2 regions of the Nocardia sp. NPDC058633 genome follow, and region 2 is predicted to be linked to the other one. Evidence: riboswitches for the same ligand, from Rfam matches in the RefSeq annotation. Region 2 holds a riboswitch; the other holds the start of a gene.
The links. Region 2 has a riboswitch for thiamine pyrophosphate ahead of thiC (phosphomethylpyrimidine synthase ThiC). Riboswitches for the same ligand answer to the same signal wherever they lie in the genome.
Positions count from the first base shown of each region.

Region 1: it holds a riboswitch for thiamine pyrophosphate, as region 2 does, so the genes downstream of both, ACFWUR_RS14635 (TenA family protein) here and thiC (phosphomethylpyrimidine synthase ThiC) in region 2, are expected to answer to the same signal.

Region 1 covers NZ_JBHXRA010000009.1:276,530-285,767, reverse strand. Annotated here, with positions in the region: gene ACFWUR_RS14680 (YncE family protein) at 1-589, shown strand, start outside; partial or broken gene ACFWUR_RS14675 (fumarylacetoacetate hydrolase family protein) at 599-961, opposite strand; gene ACFWUR_RS14670 (TetR/AcrR family transcriptional regulator) at 1,225-1,878, shown strand; partial or broken gene ACFWUR_RS14665 (FAD-dependent monooxygenase) at 2,011-2,228, shown strand; gene ACFWUR_RS14660 (MCE family protein) at 2,430-3,530, opposite strand; gene ACFWUR_RS14655 (HD domain-containing protein) at 3,933-4,604, shown strand; gene ACFWUR_RS14650 (ABC transporter ATP-binding protein) at 4,638-5,450, opposite strand; gene ACFWUR_RS14645 (ABC transporter permease) at 5,443-6,294, opposite strand; gene ACFWUR_RS14640 (ABC transporter substrate-binding protein) at 6,272-7,294, opposite strand; gene ACFWUR_RS14635 (TenA family protein) at 7,291-7,998, opposite strand; TPP riboswitch at 7,989-8,085, opposite strand; gene ACFWUR_RS14630 (FAD-dependent monooxygenase) at 8,181-9,238, opposite strand, start outside.
Region 2 covers NZ_JBHXRA010000003.1:369,261-378,498, reverse strand. Annotated here, with positions in the region: gene ACFWUR_RS05785 (ArsR/SmtB family transcription factor) at 1-34, shown strand, start outside; gene ACFWUR_RS05780 (SRPBCC domain-containing protein) at 49-555, shown strand; gene ACFWUR_RS05775 (thioesterase family protein) at 604-1,395, opposite strand; gene ACFWUR_RS05770 (hypothetical protein) at 1,582-1,782, opposite strand; gene thiC (phosphomethylpyrimidine synthase ThiC) at 1,938-3,581, opposite strand; TPP riboswitch at 3,574-3,699, opposite strand; gene ACFWUR_RS05760 (MMPL family transporter) at 3,774-6,032, opposite strand; gene ACFWUR_RS05755 (hypothetical protein) at 6,180-6,368, opposite strand; gene fahA (fumarylacetoacetase) at 6,416-7,639, opposite strand; gene ACFWUR_RS05745 (homogentisate 1,2-dioxygenase) at 7,603-8,802, opposite strand; gene ACFWUR_RS05740 (exodeoxyribonuclease III) at 8,876-9,238, opposite strand, start outside.

The sequences.
Region 1 (9,238 bases), on a different contig from region 2:
GACCAAAGGCAACCGATACATCACCATCGTCGACACCTCGAACTTCACGGTGGTCCAGAAGATCGACATGCGGGAGCGGCTCGATGCGTTCGGCCGCCACGACCTGTCCGATGCCGTACGGCCGGTGTCGTTCAGCCCCGACGAGGCCACGTTGTACTTCCAAGTGTCCTTCTTCCACGGATTCGTCGAATACGACCTGGACAGCGACAGGATCACGCGGATCAAGGAGCTACCGAAGAACCCGCACACCAGCCCCATCCGTGAGACGTGGGTCAATGACTCGCGTCATCACGGGATGTCGATGAACCCCGCGGGCACCCGATTGTGTATCGCCGGAACAATGGACGACTACGTCACCATCGTCGACCGCTCGAGCCTGCACGAGGGCCCACTGGTCCCGGCTGCGAAGCCGTACTGGGCCACGATCAATGGAGACGGCCGGCACTGTGTGATCTCCGAGAGTGCCGCCGACCAGGTCACGGCTATTGATTTCGCCACCGGGCAGAAGGTCGTTTCCATCGCGGTAGGGGACCATCCTCAGCGCATTCGGGTCGGACAGGTACCTACCGGATGGAGCACACCGCTGTGATCAGCCGATCGCCGGGGCTTTGAAGAACAGCTTCCACTTGACGTGCGGGGGCAGCGGGGCGCCGATCAGTTCGATCGGCTTCGCCGGCGCACTGAGCGCGGTGCCGATCGGTGTGTCGGTGAGCCGGTTCAGTTCGTCGGCGTCCAACAGCACGAGCGCAGGCCCGACCGGAGTGAATGTCGGATAGGACTTCCCTTCGTAGAACTGGGTTCTCGGCAGTTGCACATCACGAGCGGACACATCGTTGGTGACCACCACTCCCGCGACGTAGTCCGCCGGATTGTCGGCGGTGACACTCGATCCCACGGGTATCGCGCGGCCGAGGGCAAGGCCGATCTCGCCTTCGTAGTCGAGCAGTCGCACATGCGCAGGTGGACCTCGTCAGGGGTGCGCAGGACTGTCATCGAGCCGAACGCCCGGGACCCGCTCGAGGTCGGGCTTCTCGAACTCGATCCAGGCCGGCTTGTGGACCTTCACGATCGGATGGCGTGCTCGGCCCGAATGCTCGTCGGGTCGGGCGCCTCGTTCGCTGTGTAGACCGGTGTGTGCCACACGAACCTCTGAGCATTTCGTCAGAATTGAAAGAGTCGATATGCTATCGGTTGACGCAGACATCGAGGAAGAGGTGGGCAGACGTGACCGAAGCCGGCTCCAATCGACTGGAACGACGAAAGGCGCGGACTCGGTCGGCGCTGGTGGCCGCGGCTCAGTCGTTCATCTCCGCGGGGCGGGTGAACGCGCCCATTCTGGAGATCACGCAAGCCGCCGATGTGGGGATGGGGTCGTTCTACAACCACTTCGACAGCCGTGAGGATCTGTTCCGGGTGGCCGTCGAGGAGGCGCTCGATCGCTACGGCGCCACGCTGGATCTGCTGACTCGAGACCTCGATGATCCCGCGCAGGCGTTCACTCGGAGCTTCCGGCTCAGCGGGCGATTCCACCGGCTCGATCCGACACTCAGCAAGGTGCTGCTCAACAGCTGGCAAACTCTGGTCGCCTCCGACAAGGGGCTGGCGCCCCGTGCCAGACGCGATATCGCCGCCGCCGCCCAGGCGGGCAGGTTCGAGGTGCGAGACCTCGATATGGCCATGACGATCGTCGCTGGATCCGCTGTGTGCCTGGGGCAATTCCTGCACGAGCACCCTGAGCGTGACGACGCCACGGCAACCGATCGGGTAGCTCAGGATCTACTCCGAATGTTCGGGCTGTCCGCACGGGAAGCTCGGGAGATCGCCGATCTTCCGCTTCCCGTCGTGGAAGGGCTGGTGCTCGGCGCCGCGGTGGCCTGACGCCCCCGCCGTCGCCGACGAGGCCGGTGATCTCGTCCGAAACGCTTGACTGACCTCGAGTGGCGATATCGTCAGTTCAGTCGATCGTGGAGGAGGCGGCCGTGAGCGACCGCATGGGGCCACCCCCGTGTCGTGATTGTCGGAGCCGGTCCGACGGGGCTCGCCGCCGCGACAATGCTGGCCCGGCGCGGCGTGGGCGCCTTGCTGCTCGACCGCTGGGATGGGGTCTATCCGCAGCCGCGTGCTGTGCACCTCGACGGCGAGGTCCGCCGCATCCTGGCCGGTCTCGGCGTAGACGGCGCGTTCGCTGCCATCACCCGTCCGCTCTCGGGCTGCGGCTGGTGGACAGGGCAGCGATTTACACCGTTGGTTGCGCCGGGCCGGAACAAGAGCTGCCCTCGTGCGCCCCGACGGTGTGGTGCAGCACTGCGGGCGAGATGTCGCCGCGTTGTGTACCAGACTTCCCTCGAGTGTGGTTGCGCTGCAAAGCATTCCCGCACAGCCGTGGGGGAGGGGCGCCTGACGACAGGTCACCCGGCGACCGGGGTCCGCTATGGCTTCGTCAGTCCGAGCAGTGCGGCGGTGAGCCCGTAGTCGGGGCCGAAGTCCTGGACGTTCCCGGTGCGGCAACCATCGGCGCGCATCTGGATCCGCTCACAGAACACACTGATCACCTCACCCGACAGGGCGGTACCGATCAACGCCTGTGAGCGGAACACGCCACGATCCTTGTCCATCGAGCCGTCGAGGTTCTGCATCAGAAGTGGCACTACGTCGACGATTTCGACCATCGCGCCCGAGTTGGCACGCAGCTGGTTGGTGACGTTGGTCAGCCCGGTCAGCGAGGCGGCCAGTTCGTCCTGGTGCCCGGCGAAGGTCGTCGAGGTGTTGGCCAGGAACTGGTTGAGCTGATCGAGGGTGGCCTGCAGGCCGGGGGCCTGTTCGGCGAGCAGCCCCGACATCGCGGTCATCCGGTCGCTGAAATCGCGCACCGATTGATCGTTGTCGGCCAACATCGTGGTGAGCTCGTTGAGCTTGATGATGATGTTGGAGATGGCGTCTTTGTTGTCGACACCGACCTTCAACGCCCCCGAGAGCGCGTCGAGGGTTTCGCGGATCTTCTGGCCGTTGCCGTTGAGTACCGGGTAGAGCACCCGGCCCGACAGTGGGCCGAGCCCCTCTTGGCCGGGTTCGGGTTTCAGCGCGGCGGCGAACTGGTCGATGGTCTTGATCATCGTGTCCAGCTCGACGGGGGTCCTGGTGCGTGCCTTGGGCAGGTGATCGCCGGACTTCAGTGTCTCCCCGCCGGTGTAGGGCGGGCTGACCTCGATGTGGCGGTCGGTGACGATCGAGGGCGAGATGATCGCCGCGATCGCGTCCTTCGGGACCTTGACGCCGGCGTCGATGGTCATGTGGACCTCGACGTAGGTGCCCTTGGGCACGATCTTGTCGACCTTGCCCACCGCGAGGCCGAGGACCATGATCTCGTTGCCCTCGTACATGCCGGCGATGTTCTCGAAGTCGGCGGTGATCTTGGTCGAACGGCCGAGAGCGTCGCCCGGGGGGAGGGAACAGCCGGTCATCGCGATGGCCGCTGCTCCCGCGGCCAGCAAGCGAACTCGATTGATCCAAAGGTCTTGCAGGTAAGCCACTTCGGGCCCCCTTTTCCGTCGGACGTGGCGCGGATGTGACCCGGCCACCGATGCGATGTGTGACCTCGGGCGCTCGCTGCGGCCGGTGAGACATCTCAGGCGGCAGCTCGGCGAAGTCGATTGCTGAGTCGCAGGTGGTTGTGTGGAGTGAGGAGCGTGTCGATTCGAGCTCACGCCCCGAGTTATTGACGATATAGTCACATGTGATCGACACCTCAGGCAAGGATTTTGACGAAATAATCAAACATGAGGAATTTGTCCACCAACTTTCGGTTGGCCGCCCCACGGACGATGATCTATCCCACAACCTTCAGCCTGATTGAAACTCGCAGCTATGCTTCAATCAGCCTGAAGGTTGTGGGATGTGATGGCAACCCGGGCGCACCGAGAGGAGCAAACCCCATGTCGCAGAAAACGTTTGACAACGAACCCCTGGCGCTACCGACCACGCCGGTCGCGAAGCAAACCCACCGGCTGATCACCGAGGCCCTCGACAAGCCGGTGTACCACCACAGCGTTCGCGGGTTCCTCTTCGGCCGCGCCCTCGCCGCCACCCAGGGTTTGCGGCCTGGTGCGGACTACGACGAGGAGCTCGTGTACCTCATCTGCGCGCTGCACGATATCGGCCTGGCCGAACGCGCCAACGGCACACGGCGATTCGAGATGGACGGCGCGGATTTCGCGGCCGAATTCCTCGAAGCGCAGGGCATTCGCGATGAGCGCGTCGACATCGTCTGGGATGCCATCGCCGCACACACAACCGGGCTCAGCGACTCCCCGGTGTACCGCCGACGGCGACCCGCCGCCATCTGGATCGCGGTCACCGGTATCGGACTCGACGTCGGCGGCGGACCCGCGGACCTGCCTGCGGGATTCGCGGACCTGGTCCACGCCCGCTATCCGCGACTCGGCGGCACACGGGCTCTCACCGACATCATCGAACGTCAAGCCGTCGCGGACCCGCGCAAAGCACCACCGGGCTCGCTGCCGGGCGAGATCCTGCGGCTGCGTCATCCGCAGTTGGTGCCCTACACATGGGACATGATTCTCGACGCGAGTGGCTGGCAGGACTGACTCGGCTACCGGGTCGGCGCTGCCGGCGGCGTACTACACCTGCCGCTGTTCGGCGAACGACCGACGCGATTCCTCGTGCAGGATCGTGAGCAGTTCCTCTTCCAGCGCGACGAATTCGGGGGCGGTGATCGTGGACAATTCGCGCGGTCGAGGCAGGTCGATGCGCAGTTCGTGGCGCACCGTGGCCGGGCGGGCCGACAGTACGATCACGCGGTCCGACAAATACACCGCCTCACGGACATCGTGGGTGATCATCAGGACCATCCAGCGGTAGCGCTGCCAGACCTGTTGTAACCACGACTGCATCTCGGTGCGGGTCAGCGAGTCGAGCGCGCCGAAGGGTTCGTCTAGCAGCAGCAGTTCACGCTCTTGGACCACGGTCCGCAGTAGTGCGGCCCGCTGGCGCATCCCACCCGATAGTTGGGACGGGCGGGCGTCCTCGAAACCGGACAGGCCGAATATCGGGAACAGCTCCCGGGCACGGCGACGAGCCTCCGTTTTCGGGACACCCTGAACGCGCAAGCCGAGGATGGTGTTGTCCAGGATGGTTCGCCAGGGGAACAGCAGGTCCTTCTGCGGCATGTAGGCGCAATGCGATGCGATGTCCTCGCCGTCGGCCGCGCGAAAGCCGACGCTGCCGGAGTCGGGGGATTCGAGTCCGGCCAGCATGTTGAACACGGTGCTCTTGCCGCAACCACTCGGCCCGATGACGGTGACGAACTCGCCCGATCGGACGGTGAACGATATCCCGCCCAGCACCTCGAGGTCCGGGCTGCGCCGACCGGGCTGTGGAAACGACTTGGTGAGATGGTCGACGACGATTCGATCACCCGCGGCGTCAGTCACGTCGGCTCCTGTTCTGCGCACGTGACCACGGCGCCACGAGGCGTTCGATGGCGAACGTCGACAGGTAGAGCGCGATGCTCAGCACGGCCGCGACCAGCACCGCCGCCAAGACCAGGTCGGTGCGGAACGAATTCTTCTGCAGGTTCATGTAGATCCCGAGACCGACGCTCGCCCCGACGTATTCGGCGAACACCGCGCCCACCACCGCGTAGGTGATGCCGATCCGCAGTGCCGTGAAGAATCGCGGCAACGCGGACGGCAGTCGCACATAACGGAACACCTGCAGTCGGGAGGCGCCCATGCTCCGTAGCAGTGCGCCCGCGTCGCGGTCGGCCGCGGCGAATCCCTCGATCAGGCCGATGGCCATCGGGAAGAAGGTGACCAGCGCGACCACCAAGATCTTCGGCAGTAGTCCGAACCCGAACCAGATGATCATCAACGGTGCGATCGCGACGACCGGCACGGTCTGCGACGCGACGAACAACGGCACCAACGCGCGCCGCAGCCACGGCGAGAAGTCCACGACCACCGCCAGCACCCACGCCAGACTCAGCGACACCGCGAACCCGATCAGAGTCACCTGCAAAGTGGCGGCCGCATGGGAACCGATCTCGTCGCGGTGCGCCCAACCCTGCTGGACGACCCGCAGCGGCGAGGGCAGCACCTGCGGACGGACACCACTGCTCGTGACGTAGACCTGCCAGATCGCGATGAGCGCCGCCACCGTGACGAACGACGGCACCGCCCACCGAAGCCCTGCCCAGCGAGCCGTCCCGCCGTCGTCGCCGAACGGAGTCGACGGCGACGCGGCTACGGACAGCTCACGGGTTGGCGAGGTACTCATCGGTGAAATACGTCGACCAATCGGGTTCGGTGGTCAGCGGCTTTCCATCCGGGCCGGTCAGCAGACCGCCCCGGTACAGGAAGCTGGAATTGGCCGACCACTGCTGCACCGTCTGGGTGCCCACCTTGCCCTCGGCGTCCTTCATGAACTGCTCGGCCAGCATGCGCTGGCTCTCGAACACCAGCGACTCGTCGTTGAACGCGCCCGGATTGGCGTCGATGAGATCCTGGGCCGCCGCGTCCGGATCGTCCGCGGCGAACTGGTAGCCGCGTTGCAGCGCCTGCACGAATTTCGCGGCGCGGTCCGGGTTCTCGGCCAGCCAGCCCTCGTTGCCGTCGATCACGATCGCGTAGGCGTCCGGGAAGCCGAAATCGGTGTACCGGAAGTACCGCATCGGGGTGCCGTGGTGCTCGGCCTCGATCCCTTCCCAGGCCAGATACGAGACGGTGAAGTCCGCCTTGCCGGAGTAGACCGCTTCATAAGCCGACGAACCCAGCACCACCGAGGTGAAATCGCCGGTGCCACCGTCGTTGCGGATGACCTGCTGTAGGGCTTCGCGCTCGCCCGGGTCGCCGAAACCGGCGTAGGTCTTGCCGTCGAGGTCCTTGGGGCTCGCGAGGTCGGCGCGATCGGCGCGCACCCCGATGCCCGTCGCCCAGTGCTGTAGTGGGGCGAGCACGGACTTGACCCGCGCACCCGACGCGCGGGCGAAGGTCGACGAATTGTGGGTACTGATCCCGAATTCCGCGTTTCCGGCATCGATCAACGTGTCGACCGAGGTGTTGTTGTACGGCAGGACCTGCACATCCAGGCCGGCGTCGGCGAAGTAGCCGCGCTGCAACGCCACGTAGAGCCCTACATGGTTGGTATTCGGCGTCCAGTCCAGCGCGAACCGGATGGTGTGATCCGAGGCGCCGCCCGCACCGCAGGCGGTGACCAGTGACAGGGTGGCGACGGTGGTCGCCAGGACCGCGAGTGCGCGGCGCAGACGCCCGTTCATGCGGCGGGCCAGGGCTGCGGATGCAGGGCGGTGTCCCAGAACATCAACTCGTAGCGCACGGCGAGGACGAAAGCCTTCTCCATCGCCGCCCGCTCCTGCTCGCTCGCCGATTCGGCCGCGGCGTCGACCAGCGATCGAGCCGTGGCCGCGGACTGCTGGAACTCCGCCGCGCCGTAGGTGGTGACCCACTGGGCGTACGGGTGCGCGGAGTCGGCGGCGATCACCTTCGCGGCGCTCACGGCCAGTTCGCGCCCCACTTCGGCGTAGATCCAGAAACAGGGCAGCGCGGCCGCCGCGGCGACGGCATAGGACTCGGTCGCGGCCGCGGCGATCAGGTAGGAGACATAGGCCAAGCAGGTCTGCGAATGCTCCGGCTCGCCCTGGCGCGGGGGCAGCGCGCCACCGGTGAGCAGCTGCTCGTGCATGGCGGACTCGACGGCGGCGGCGTTCGCGGAGGAGCTCGCCCAGAAGGCCGCGGTCTGCGGGTCGGGCGACTTGGCGGCGAGTATCGCCAGCGCCTTCGAATACCCGGTGAGATACAGCGAATCCTGCTCGATATAGGTGCGGAACACCTCGAGCGGCAACGTGCCCTCGCCGAGGTGTCGGAGGAATTCCAGCTCGTCGATCGCACTCCGCAGGACCTTGGTCCGGTCCCAGAGGTGATCGGTGAACAAATCTGTATTCGTGGTGTGGGCGTGCAACACCGTGACATCCCTTCGTCAGCATTACCTGAACAGGTTCATCGGGTCTGTTCTCAGCCTCGCGGTCGCGAGACACCCCGTGTCAGAACTCGACCGACACTAGCAGCGACCGCCGACACGCGGGCAACGCCCGGTTCCGCGTGTAGCCCCGGTCACGGTGGTAGCTGTTCGGCGCACGCGCGGGATCAGGCGGTCCCCAGGACGCTTTCGGGTGCCGGGGCGAAGGTCGATCCGATATGACGGATGAGGTCGTCGGGGGAGGCGGGGGAGGCGGCGTAGCCGAGGTATCCGTCGGGGCGGACGACGTAGGCCGCACCGGCCGCGCAGCGATACCGCCGGGCGAAGTCGCCGTCACTGTCGCGGATGACGGGCAGGGTCGTCGGGCCGACGGTGGCCGCCGGGCTCGCGATCAGGTACGTGTCGAGGTGGTCGTCGGTGAGTTTCCTCAGCAGGTCGACGTGGCGTTCCAGCTCGGCGAGATTGGCGGTGTCGCCGGCGTTGTCGACGTAGCGGAGCAGCGTGTGGCCGGGGCCCGCGAGCAGGGTGAACAGGCGGAAAGCAGATGTCACGCCGTCTCGGGTCAGCCCGGTCGCGTCCGGAGCGCGACTGCCCGCGGTGGGTGACGGTGCGCCGGTGGGGGATTCGGTGACGATGGGACTGTCGCGATAGTCGATCAGCAGCTGCGCCTCGCGGAGCACGACGCGTTCGGGGTCCGATTCGTCCACGCCGATCCCGTCGCGAGCGTTGCGGACAGTGCGACCGACCACCTCCTCGCCGACCGGCCTGCGCTCGGCGTCATAGCTGGCCAGCAAGGACGGCGCGGCCACCTCCGCGACAGCCAGCGCGAGCTTCCACGCGAGGTTGTGGGCGTCCTGGATGCCGGTGTTCATGCCCTGGGCGCCCGTCGGCGGATGGATGTGGGCGGCATCGCCCGCGACGAAAACCCGTCCCCGCCCATAGGAGTCGACGATGCGATGGCTGATTCGGAAGACCGAGGACCAGCGCAGATGGGAGGCGGTCACCGGTTCCGGCGCGAGCCGGTCGAGCACCGCTTGGATGTCGGCCAGTCGCGGGCCGGGCCCGGTGGACAGTCCGTGCTCGACCTTGTCGCCGCCCACGGAGGTGTCGGACTCGAGTTCCGGGGGAACCCGCATCGACACCCGGTAGCGGTGGCGGCCGGGCAGCGGGATGCACACCAGTGCGTCGTCGGTGACACCGTTCGTCTGGTGCATCGACCGGATGT
Region 2 (9,238 bases):
ATTCGACGCCCTCCGCAAGCACCTGGACGGCTGAACCGAGGAAGAGCAATGAGCGAGAAGAACTTCACCGCGACCACCACCGTCGACGCGACCCCCGAGGAAGCGTTCGCGGCGATCAACAATGTCCGGGGCTGGTGGAACGAGACCATCGAAGGTTCCACCGGCGTCGTCGGCGACAGCTACCGCTTCGAGGTCCCGGGCGCGCATCGCTGCACGATGACCACCACCGAGTCGATCCCCGGCAAGCGCCTGGTCTGGCACGTCACCGACACCTACATCTCCTTCATCGACGACACCGCCGAATGGGAGGGCACCGAAGTGGTTTTCGACATCGTCGAACGCGACGCCGGCACCGAAATCCGTTTCACCCACGTGGGTTTGCTCCCGGCCGACGAGTGCTACGAGGTGTGCGCCAATGCCTGGGGCGCCTACATCACCAAGAGCCTGCACGATCTGATCACGACAGGCACCGGTGACCCGTTCCGAATCGACAGCACCTTCGACTCCGAACTGCTCAAGCACGGCAACGCCGACCTGGTGAACCCGCGACCCTAGAACGAACCTGCGCGGGTGCGGTCCGACGCCGAACGGCTGAAGAGCGCCCTAGCGCGGTGCCAGCAGCAGTGTCTGGGTGCTGCGGCCCAGCGGCCCGGTCTCGTCGGAGAGGGCGGACTCGGCGAGGCCGATGCCGTGCGGCTGCGGATAGGTGACTGCATCGAGGCACACCCATTCCCCGGCCGGTTGACGGTGCAACGTGACCGTGAGGTCGGTATTGATGAACAGGTATTTCGACCAGTCGAGGACCGAACTGACCCCGTTGCCCGAGTCCGCGGCGGCCAGTGCGCGCTCGAGCGGGCTCGGTGCGGTACCCGCGACGATCGGGTACTTCAACCGAATCCAGCAGACCGCGGGGCCTGGCTCGGTGAAAGAGCCCGCGGCGAAACGGTATTCGATGCCGGTGTGGAACCCGATCGCCTGATCGGACGGGAATTGCGCCGCCGTGTCACCGTCGGGCAGCTGTCGGGTGCCGGTCGGGAGGAATTCGACGGGCAGGTCCAGCGCGGGTTCGGCCAGCTTGATCCGCCACGCGTTGGCTTTCATCACCAGCCCGCGATCCGACGACAACGTCGCCTCGATCAACTCCACACTGCGCCCCGATCGCACCACCTTCGCCTGCGCGGTCAGCGGCGCGAGCGGCACCGGCCCCAGGATCTCCACCGCGACCCGCCCGACCTGGAATCCTGGTCGTGGCTCGCATCGCTCGATCACATGCCCGAGCAGCGCCGACGGCGGTCCCGCGTGCTGGGCGTCGGGCGACCATGGGCCGCGGGTCAGCTCGGTCGAGAGGTACCGGTTCGCGTCCGCCGGGTCTTGGCGGTAGAAAGCATCAACCACTTCGCCGACGTTACCCCGCGCACCGATCCGAGTCTGGCACGGTGCGCGCAGGTGGGTCCGCGCAGCCTGGCGAATCCACCGGTCGCCACTGTGGACCGATCCATCGGCCAGGTTGCGCGGTGAACGGCGTCGACCCGAATCGAGTGCGGCCCCGCTGTTCACCCGACGACACCACGACCCGTCCGGTCAGGCCTGAGCGCTGCCCGTCAAGACGGCGGTGAACAGGTCGAACAGTGGGCGCAGGGCGCACGGGCTGGTGTCGGAGGTGCAGCCGATGGACGACGAACCGGAGTCGGCGACCGGGAGGGACGCGGCCTGGGCGGTGCCGAGCGGGGCGGCGACGGACAGGGCGGCGGCCGCGAGGGCCCCGGCGATGATGCGCTTCATTGGTTCACTCCAGTGTTCGATGTGCCGGTAGGTCGACACGACTGCTGACGCTACCGATCGCGAGGGCGAGCGAAAGCCCCGAAATCCAGGGTGCGCGGCAGGGCGACGCCCGCCCGATCGCGCGGATCGGACGGGCGTCGACGGTGGTGCGGCGGTCAGGAGACGATCGGGAGGTACACCTTGCTGCCCTGGTCGGCGAACTCGGCGGACTTCTCGGCCATGCCCGCCTCGATGGCGGCCACGTCGGTGAGGCCCTGCTTCTCCGCGTACTCGCGCACGTCGGCGGAGATCCGCATCGAGCAGAACTTCGGCCCGCACATCGAGCAGAAGTGGGCGGTCTTGGCCGGCTCGGCGGGCATCGTCTCGTCGTGGTACTCGCGGGCGGTGTCGGGATCCAGCGAGAGGGCGAACTGGTCGTGCCAGCGGAATTCGAAACGGGCCTTGGACAATTCGTTGTCGCGGTCCTGGGCGTGCGGGTGGCCCTTGGCGAGGTCGGCGGCGTGGGCGGCGATCTTGTAGGTGATGACGCCGACCTTGACGTCGTCGCGGTTGGGCAGCCCCAGGTGCTCTTTGGGGGTGACGTAGCAGAGCATCGCGGTGCCCGCCTGGGCGATGATCGCGGCGCCGATGGCCGAGGTGATGTGGTCGTAGGCGGGCGCGATATCGGTGGCCAGCGGGCCGAGGGTGTAGAACGGCGCTTCTTCGCACAGCTCTTCCTCGAGCCGAACGTTCTCGACGATCTTGTGCATCGGCACGTGGCCGGGGCCCTCGATCATCACCTGCACGCCGTAGGATTTCGCGATCTTGGTGAGTTCGCCGAGGGTGCGCAGTTCGGCGAACTGGGCCTCGTCGTTGGCGTCGGCGATGGAGCCGGGGCGCAGGCCGTCGCCGAGGGAGAAGGTCACGTCGTACTTCGCGAGGATCTCGCACAGTTCCCGGAAGTGCGTGTACAGGAACGATTCCTGGTGATGGGCCAAACACCAAGCGGCCATGATGGATCCACCGCGCGAGACGATGCCGGTGACGCGCTTGGCGGTGAGCGGGATATAGCGCAACAACACGCCCGCGTGCACGGTCATGTAGTCGACACCCTGCTCGCACTGCTCGATCACAGTGTCGCGGTACATTTCCCAGGTGAGCTCGGTGGGATCACCGTTGACCTTCTCCAGCGCCTGGTAGATCGGAACGGTGCCGATCGGGACGGGCGAGTTGCGCAGGATCCATTCGCGGGTCTCGTGGATGTTCTTCCCGGTGGACAGGTCCATGATGGTGTCGGCGCCCCAGCGCGCGGCCCACACCATCTTCTCGACCTCTTCGGCGATCGACGACGAGACCGCCGAGTTGCCGATATTGGCATTGATCTTGACCAGGAACTTCTTGCCGATGATGGTCGGCTCCAGCTCCGGGTGGTTGTGGTTGGCGGGGATCACCGCGCGACCGAGCGCGACCTCGTCGCGCACCAGCTCGGGCGAGACACCCTCGCGGGCGGCGATGAACCGCATCTCGGGGGTGATGATGCCCTCGCGAGCCCAGTGCAGCTGAGTACGCGGGCCTTCGACGGTGGGCTTGTCCCATTCGTCGCGCAGTTTCGGCAGCCCGGCTTCGAGATCGATCACCGCGTTGTCGTCGGTGTACGGCCCGCTGGTGTCGAAGACATCGAAGTGGTCGCCGTTGGTGAGGTTGATGCGGCGAACCGGGATGCGCAGGCCGTCTACCTGCTGGTAGTGCTTGACGCTGCCCTGGATCGGTCCGGTGGTGACGGTGTCGACCGCCCCGGTGGAAGACGTGTTCGAGCCCATGACTGTTCCTCCCTACGCCGGCATTACCCGGTCAGGTTCATACGGTCGACGGCCCTGAACGCCCGATAGGGCTAGCCGTCCTCTCAGCCCGCTGGTGCGAGCCCCCGTTGGTGTGAATTGCCCCGCCGACGTTACCCGCCGGGTATCGCGACCCGCCCGGGGATGGACCGGACGGATCGCGCGCGAGGCTCGCTACACCGACGCCGAGTCGAGCTGCTTCGGCGCGTCATGCGTGCTGTCCTCGGCTTCATCGAGACCGAACTTGTTGTGCAGCGCCGCGAGTGGCTTCGGTGCCCACCAGTTCCAGGTGCCCATCATCCGCATGAGCGCGGGTGCGAGCAGGCCGCGAATCACCGTCGCGTCGCTGATCACCGCCAGCGCGCAGCCGAGGCCGAACAGCTTCATCATCGAGACGCCGGAGGTGGCGACGCCGAGGAACACGATGCTCATCAGTAGGGCGGCGGCGGTGAAAATGCGTCCGGTGCGGGCCACGCCCATCGCGACGGCCTCGGTATTGCCCTCGGTGGTCTTCGGTCCGGCCAGCCATTCCTCGCGGATTCGGGAGAGCAGGAAGACCTCGTAGTCCATGGACGCGCCGAAGGCCAGGCTGAACATGAGGATGGGCATGGCCAGGTTGAGGGTGCCGGTGGCGGTGAAGCCGAGCAGTTCCGACAGGTGTCCTTCCTGGAAGATCCACACCATCGCGCCGAAGGTCGCGGCCAGCGACAGGATATTGAGGATCAGCGCCTTGATCGGCAACACCACGCTGCCGGTGAACAGGAACAGCAGCACCAGGGTGGTGAGCGCGATCAGCGCGCCCGCCAGTGGCAGTTTGCCGGTGATCGCCTCGACCGAGTCCTGGTTGAGCGCGGCCGGGCCGGTGATCAGGGCTTTCGATGGGGCGGCAACGGCGCGCAGGGTATCGAGTTGGGCGCCGCCGGCGTCGGAGTAGGGGTCGAGTGAGGTGGCGACCGACAGGTAGGCGCCGTGTTGTGCATCCGTCATCTCGGGTACACCCGCGGCCACCCGCAGCCCGTTGCGGTACACCGCCGCGCTGCTGAGCACGGCAGGCACGTCGGGCACGGTGGACAGCTCGCGCGCGTAGGTGTCGAGTTCGGCTGCGCTGCCACGGAATTCGGGCAGCACGATGGTCGCGGCCGAGGCGAGGTCGGCGTCGAATTCGGTGCGCAGGATGTCGCCCACTTCGCGACTGGCGACGCCGGTGGGCAGCGACCGGTCGTCGGGGTAGCCGAACTGGACACCGAGGAACGGTGAGCCGAGCAGCAACAGGAACGCGGTGGTGGCCAGCGCGATCGACATCGGCCGCTTCATCACCGCGACGACGAGGCGATACCAGAACGTCTGGCGCGGCGGCTTCTCCGTCCGCGGGGCCAGCCGGAACAGGCGGCGCATCGGTGCGCGCAGATCGCCCGCGTCGATGCGATCGCCGACCAGGATGAGCATCGCGGGCAGCACGATCACCGCGGCGGCCGCGGCGGCGGCCACCACGGCGATGCCCGCGTAGGCGAACGACTTGAAGAAGTACTGCGGGAACACCAGCAGTGCCGACAGCGAGAGCGCGACGACAAGTGCCGAGTACACGACCGTACGACCGGCGGTCTGGATCGCCCGGGTCACCGCGGCAGACGGCGTGGCGCCCGCGGTCAATTCCTCGCGATACCGGCTGACGATGAACAGGCTGTAGTCGATCGCCAGCGCGAGTCCGAGTGCCGTGGTCATGTTCAGCGCGAAGATCGACACATCGGTCAGGGCGGTGAGCACGCGCAGAATGCCCAGCGACGCCGCGATGGCGAACAGTCCGATCGCGATCGGCAGCGCGGCAGCCATCAGACTGCCGAACACCAGGGCGAGCAACAGGCCGGTGATCGGGATCGCGATCGCCTCGGCGATGATCAGGTCCTTGCTGATCTGGGTGTTGATATCGGCGAAGGAGGCGGCGAGCCCACCGGCCTTTACGGTGACCGCACCGCTCTCGACCTGCAGTTGCTCGCTCAGCATCGCCGCCCGAACGGGCAGTTCGGCATCGTCGCCCTCGATGCTGGCCAGGATCAGCGCGTGCTTGCCGTCGTTGCTGAGCATCGCCTGTTTGAGGTCGGGGCGTGCGGTCCAATACGACTGCACGCCGCTGACAATCTCGGCATGCGCGTCGAGGACGGCGATCGCATGCTCGGCCGCCGCCCGCGCGGCGCCGGAATCGGCCACGTTCTCGGCGGAGATCGTCAGGACGTAGTTGGGCTCGCTGCCAGGGAAGTGGTCGCCGAGGTATTGGCTCGCCTGCACCGAATCGAGATCACCGGTGACGAATCCGCCCGATTTCATGTGCGAGTGCACCGTAGCGCCGATCGCGCCACACAGGACCATCAGCAAGAGCGCGATTGCGACCACCCAGCGGGGTCGGGCAACGGCGGTGCGGGCGATTGTCGTCAACATCGTCGGGCCCTCTTTGTCGGAAACTGTTCGGGATGTTCGAACCGTTACCGTATCCCGCGCCTGATTCTGCCCGATACCGCCTCGGGGTGGAGGTAGGCCGAGTACCATCTCCGCCCCTGGGTGGACGATCCCGCCGACTCGATGTGGTTATCCCGTGGACGACCCGTTGAAAAGCGCGGCCTGGAGCAGGCCGAGAAGGTAGGGGACCTGTTCCGACGAACTGTTGGAGCAGGGCACCGGATACGGCCCGCACTCCGCTGCGGCGGGCGCTGCCAGCGGAAGCTGGACGAGGCCGATGACAGCGAGACCCGCAGCGGTGGCGATGAGAGATTTCATGGGAGCCAACGTAACGGCGCGGCGGCGGGTGCTGGGAGTCCTAAGTTTCAGGGGCGTGAAGTGTTGTGCGCGGGCAGGATTCGTCCACCTACCCGGCCGAGGCCGATTCGTCTTCCCTCCGTGCCGGGAGCGGTGGCCGTGATCGCCACCTCGTCGCCGTCGGCGAGGAAGGTGCGTGACCGACCGGCCACGGTGATGGGTTGTGTACCACCCCAGGACAATTCGATGAATGAGCCGCGCTGGGTCGGCTCGGGGCCGGAGATGGTGCCGGAGGCGTAGAGGTCGCCGGGGCGGATCGAGGCGCCGTTGGCGGTGAGGTGGGCCAACATCTGGGCGGGGGACCAGTACATGCGCGCGTAGGGCGGGTGCGCGACGACCTCGCCGTTCCACGCGACGGACAGCTCGATGTCGAGGCCGAAATCGTCGAGGCCGCGCAGGTAGGGGAGGGGTTCGGGGTCCTGTGTCGGGAGCGGCACCCGGGCCGCTGTCAGTGCGGCCAGCGGGGTGATCCAGGCCGAGATCGAGGTGGCGAACGACTTGCCGAGGAACGGGCCGAGTGGTTGGTACTCCCACGCTTGGATATCGCGCGCCGACCAGTCGTTGACCAGTGCGACGCCGAAAACATGCTCGGTGAATTCGTCGACGGTGACCGGTACGCCGAGGGTGGAGCCCGCGCCGACGACGAAGCCCAATTCGGCCTCGATATCCAGGCGCTCAGAGGGGCCGAAATCGATTGTGCCAGAGGCTGTTCGGCGTTGACCTCGCGGCCGGATGATCGGTGTATCCGATACGACGACGGTGCCTGCCCGGCCGTGATAGCCCACCGGTAGGTGTCGCCAATTCGGTAGCAGCGGTTCACTGTCCGGACGGAAGAGCCTGCCGAGATTGGTGGCGTGGTCGATGCTGGCGTAGAAGTCGACGTAGTCGCCGATCCGCACCGGCAGCGCCATGCGCACCGCAGACGCGGGATACACGGCATCGACCGGCAGGGCGGTATCGGCTAGTGCGCGCAACCTGTCGCGGACCTCGCGCCAGCGGCGGGCACCCTGTGCGAGAAAGGCATTCATCGCAGGTTGCGAGAAGGTCGAATCATCGAGCAGCGCAGCCAGATCGAGCACCATGTCGCCCAACCGGCAACCCACCCGGAAGTCGCCGCCGGGTGGTGCGAAAACACCGTAGGGCATATGTTCCGGCCCGAACAGCGAATCGGCGGGGACCTCCACGCGCAGCAGGCTCACCGCAGCCCCGGCCCGCGACCCGACCAGGTCCACGCGTACGCCGGATCCTCGCAGGCCAGCGCACCTTCACCGAGTTGCAGCGGACGGAACGTATCCACCATCACGGCCAGTTCGTCGAAGAACTCCGCCCCGACGCTGCGTTCGTAAGCGCCGGGTTGTGGGCCGTGCGCATAACCGCCCGGATGCACCGACACCGAACCCTGGGTGATGCCGGAACCCTTGCGCGCCTCGTAGTTTCCACCGCAATAGAACATGATCTCGTCGGAATCCACATTGGAGTGGTAGTACGGCACCGGAATCGACAGCGGGTGATAGTCCACCTTGCGCGGCACGAAATTGCAGATAACGAAATTGTCGGCCTCGAAGGCCTGGTGCACCGGTGGCGGCTGATGCACGCGGCCGGTGATCGGTTCGAAATCGGCGATATTGAAGGTGTAGGGGTACAGGCAGCCGTCCCAGCCGACGACGTCGAACGGATGTGTCGCGTAGGTCATTCTGGTGCCGATCACCTCGTTGCCCGCGCGATGCTTCACCAACACCTCCACGTCGGTGTCGTCGACGAGCAGCAACTCGCGCGGTCCGTGCAGATCGCGCTCGCAATAGGGCGCGCTCTCCAGCAGTTGACCGAATTTCGAGAGATAGCGTTTGGGTGGGGTGATGTGGCTCGATGCCTCGATCACGTACGCGCGCAACGGTTCCTCGCCCGTCGGCAGCCAGCGGTGGGTCGTCGCCCGCGGCACGACTACCTGGTCGCCTCGGCGTACCGGCAGGATTCCGAAGACGCTTTCCACCACGGCCGCACCGGATTCCACGTACACCAGCTCGTCGCCGATGGCATTGCGGTACAGCGGGGACGCGCCCTTGGCGACCACATACGAGATCCGCACGTCAGCATTGGCCAGCAGCAGTCTGCGCCCGGTGACCGGGTCGGTCGCGACCGCCGTATCGCCGGGGAAGAGCAGGGGCAGCCGCAGATGCCGATGGTGCAGTGGATGATTCGGCGTCAAGGTCTGGTCGGGCAGCTCCCAGACGGTCGCATCGACGATCGCGGGCGGCAGGGCGCGGTGATAGAGCAGCGAGGAGTCGCCGGAGAACCCCTCCTCGCCCATCAGCTCTTCGTAGTAGAGGTTGCCGTGCTCATCGCGATGCTGCGTATGCCGCTTCGGCGGCACCGCACCAACCCGGCGGTAGAACATCGAGTGAACCTCCCGCTGCGTCGCAGGCTGAAACTTCTCCCTCCAACGTAACCGAGAACGCGCGGAAAATCCGTCAGAACTCCGCGATCACCGGAGCATGATCACTGGCGCCCTTGCCCTTGCGTTCCTCGCGGTCCACCGAGGCGTCCTTGATCTGGTCGGCGAGGGCGGGGGAGGCGAGGACGAAGTCGATGCGCATGCCCTCCTTGCGGGGGAAACGCAGCTGGGTGTAGTCCCAATAGGTATAGACGCCGGGGCCAGGGGCGAACGGGCGCATCACATCGCGGAAGCCGAGGTCGAGCATGGACTGGAAGGCTTCGCGTTCGGGCGCGGAGGTGTGGGTCTTGCCGATGAACAGTTCGGGCGCCCACACATCGTCGTCGGTAGGGGCGATGTTCCAGTCGCCGACCAGCGCGATCTTCGCCGCGGGGTCTTC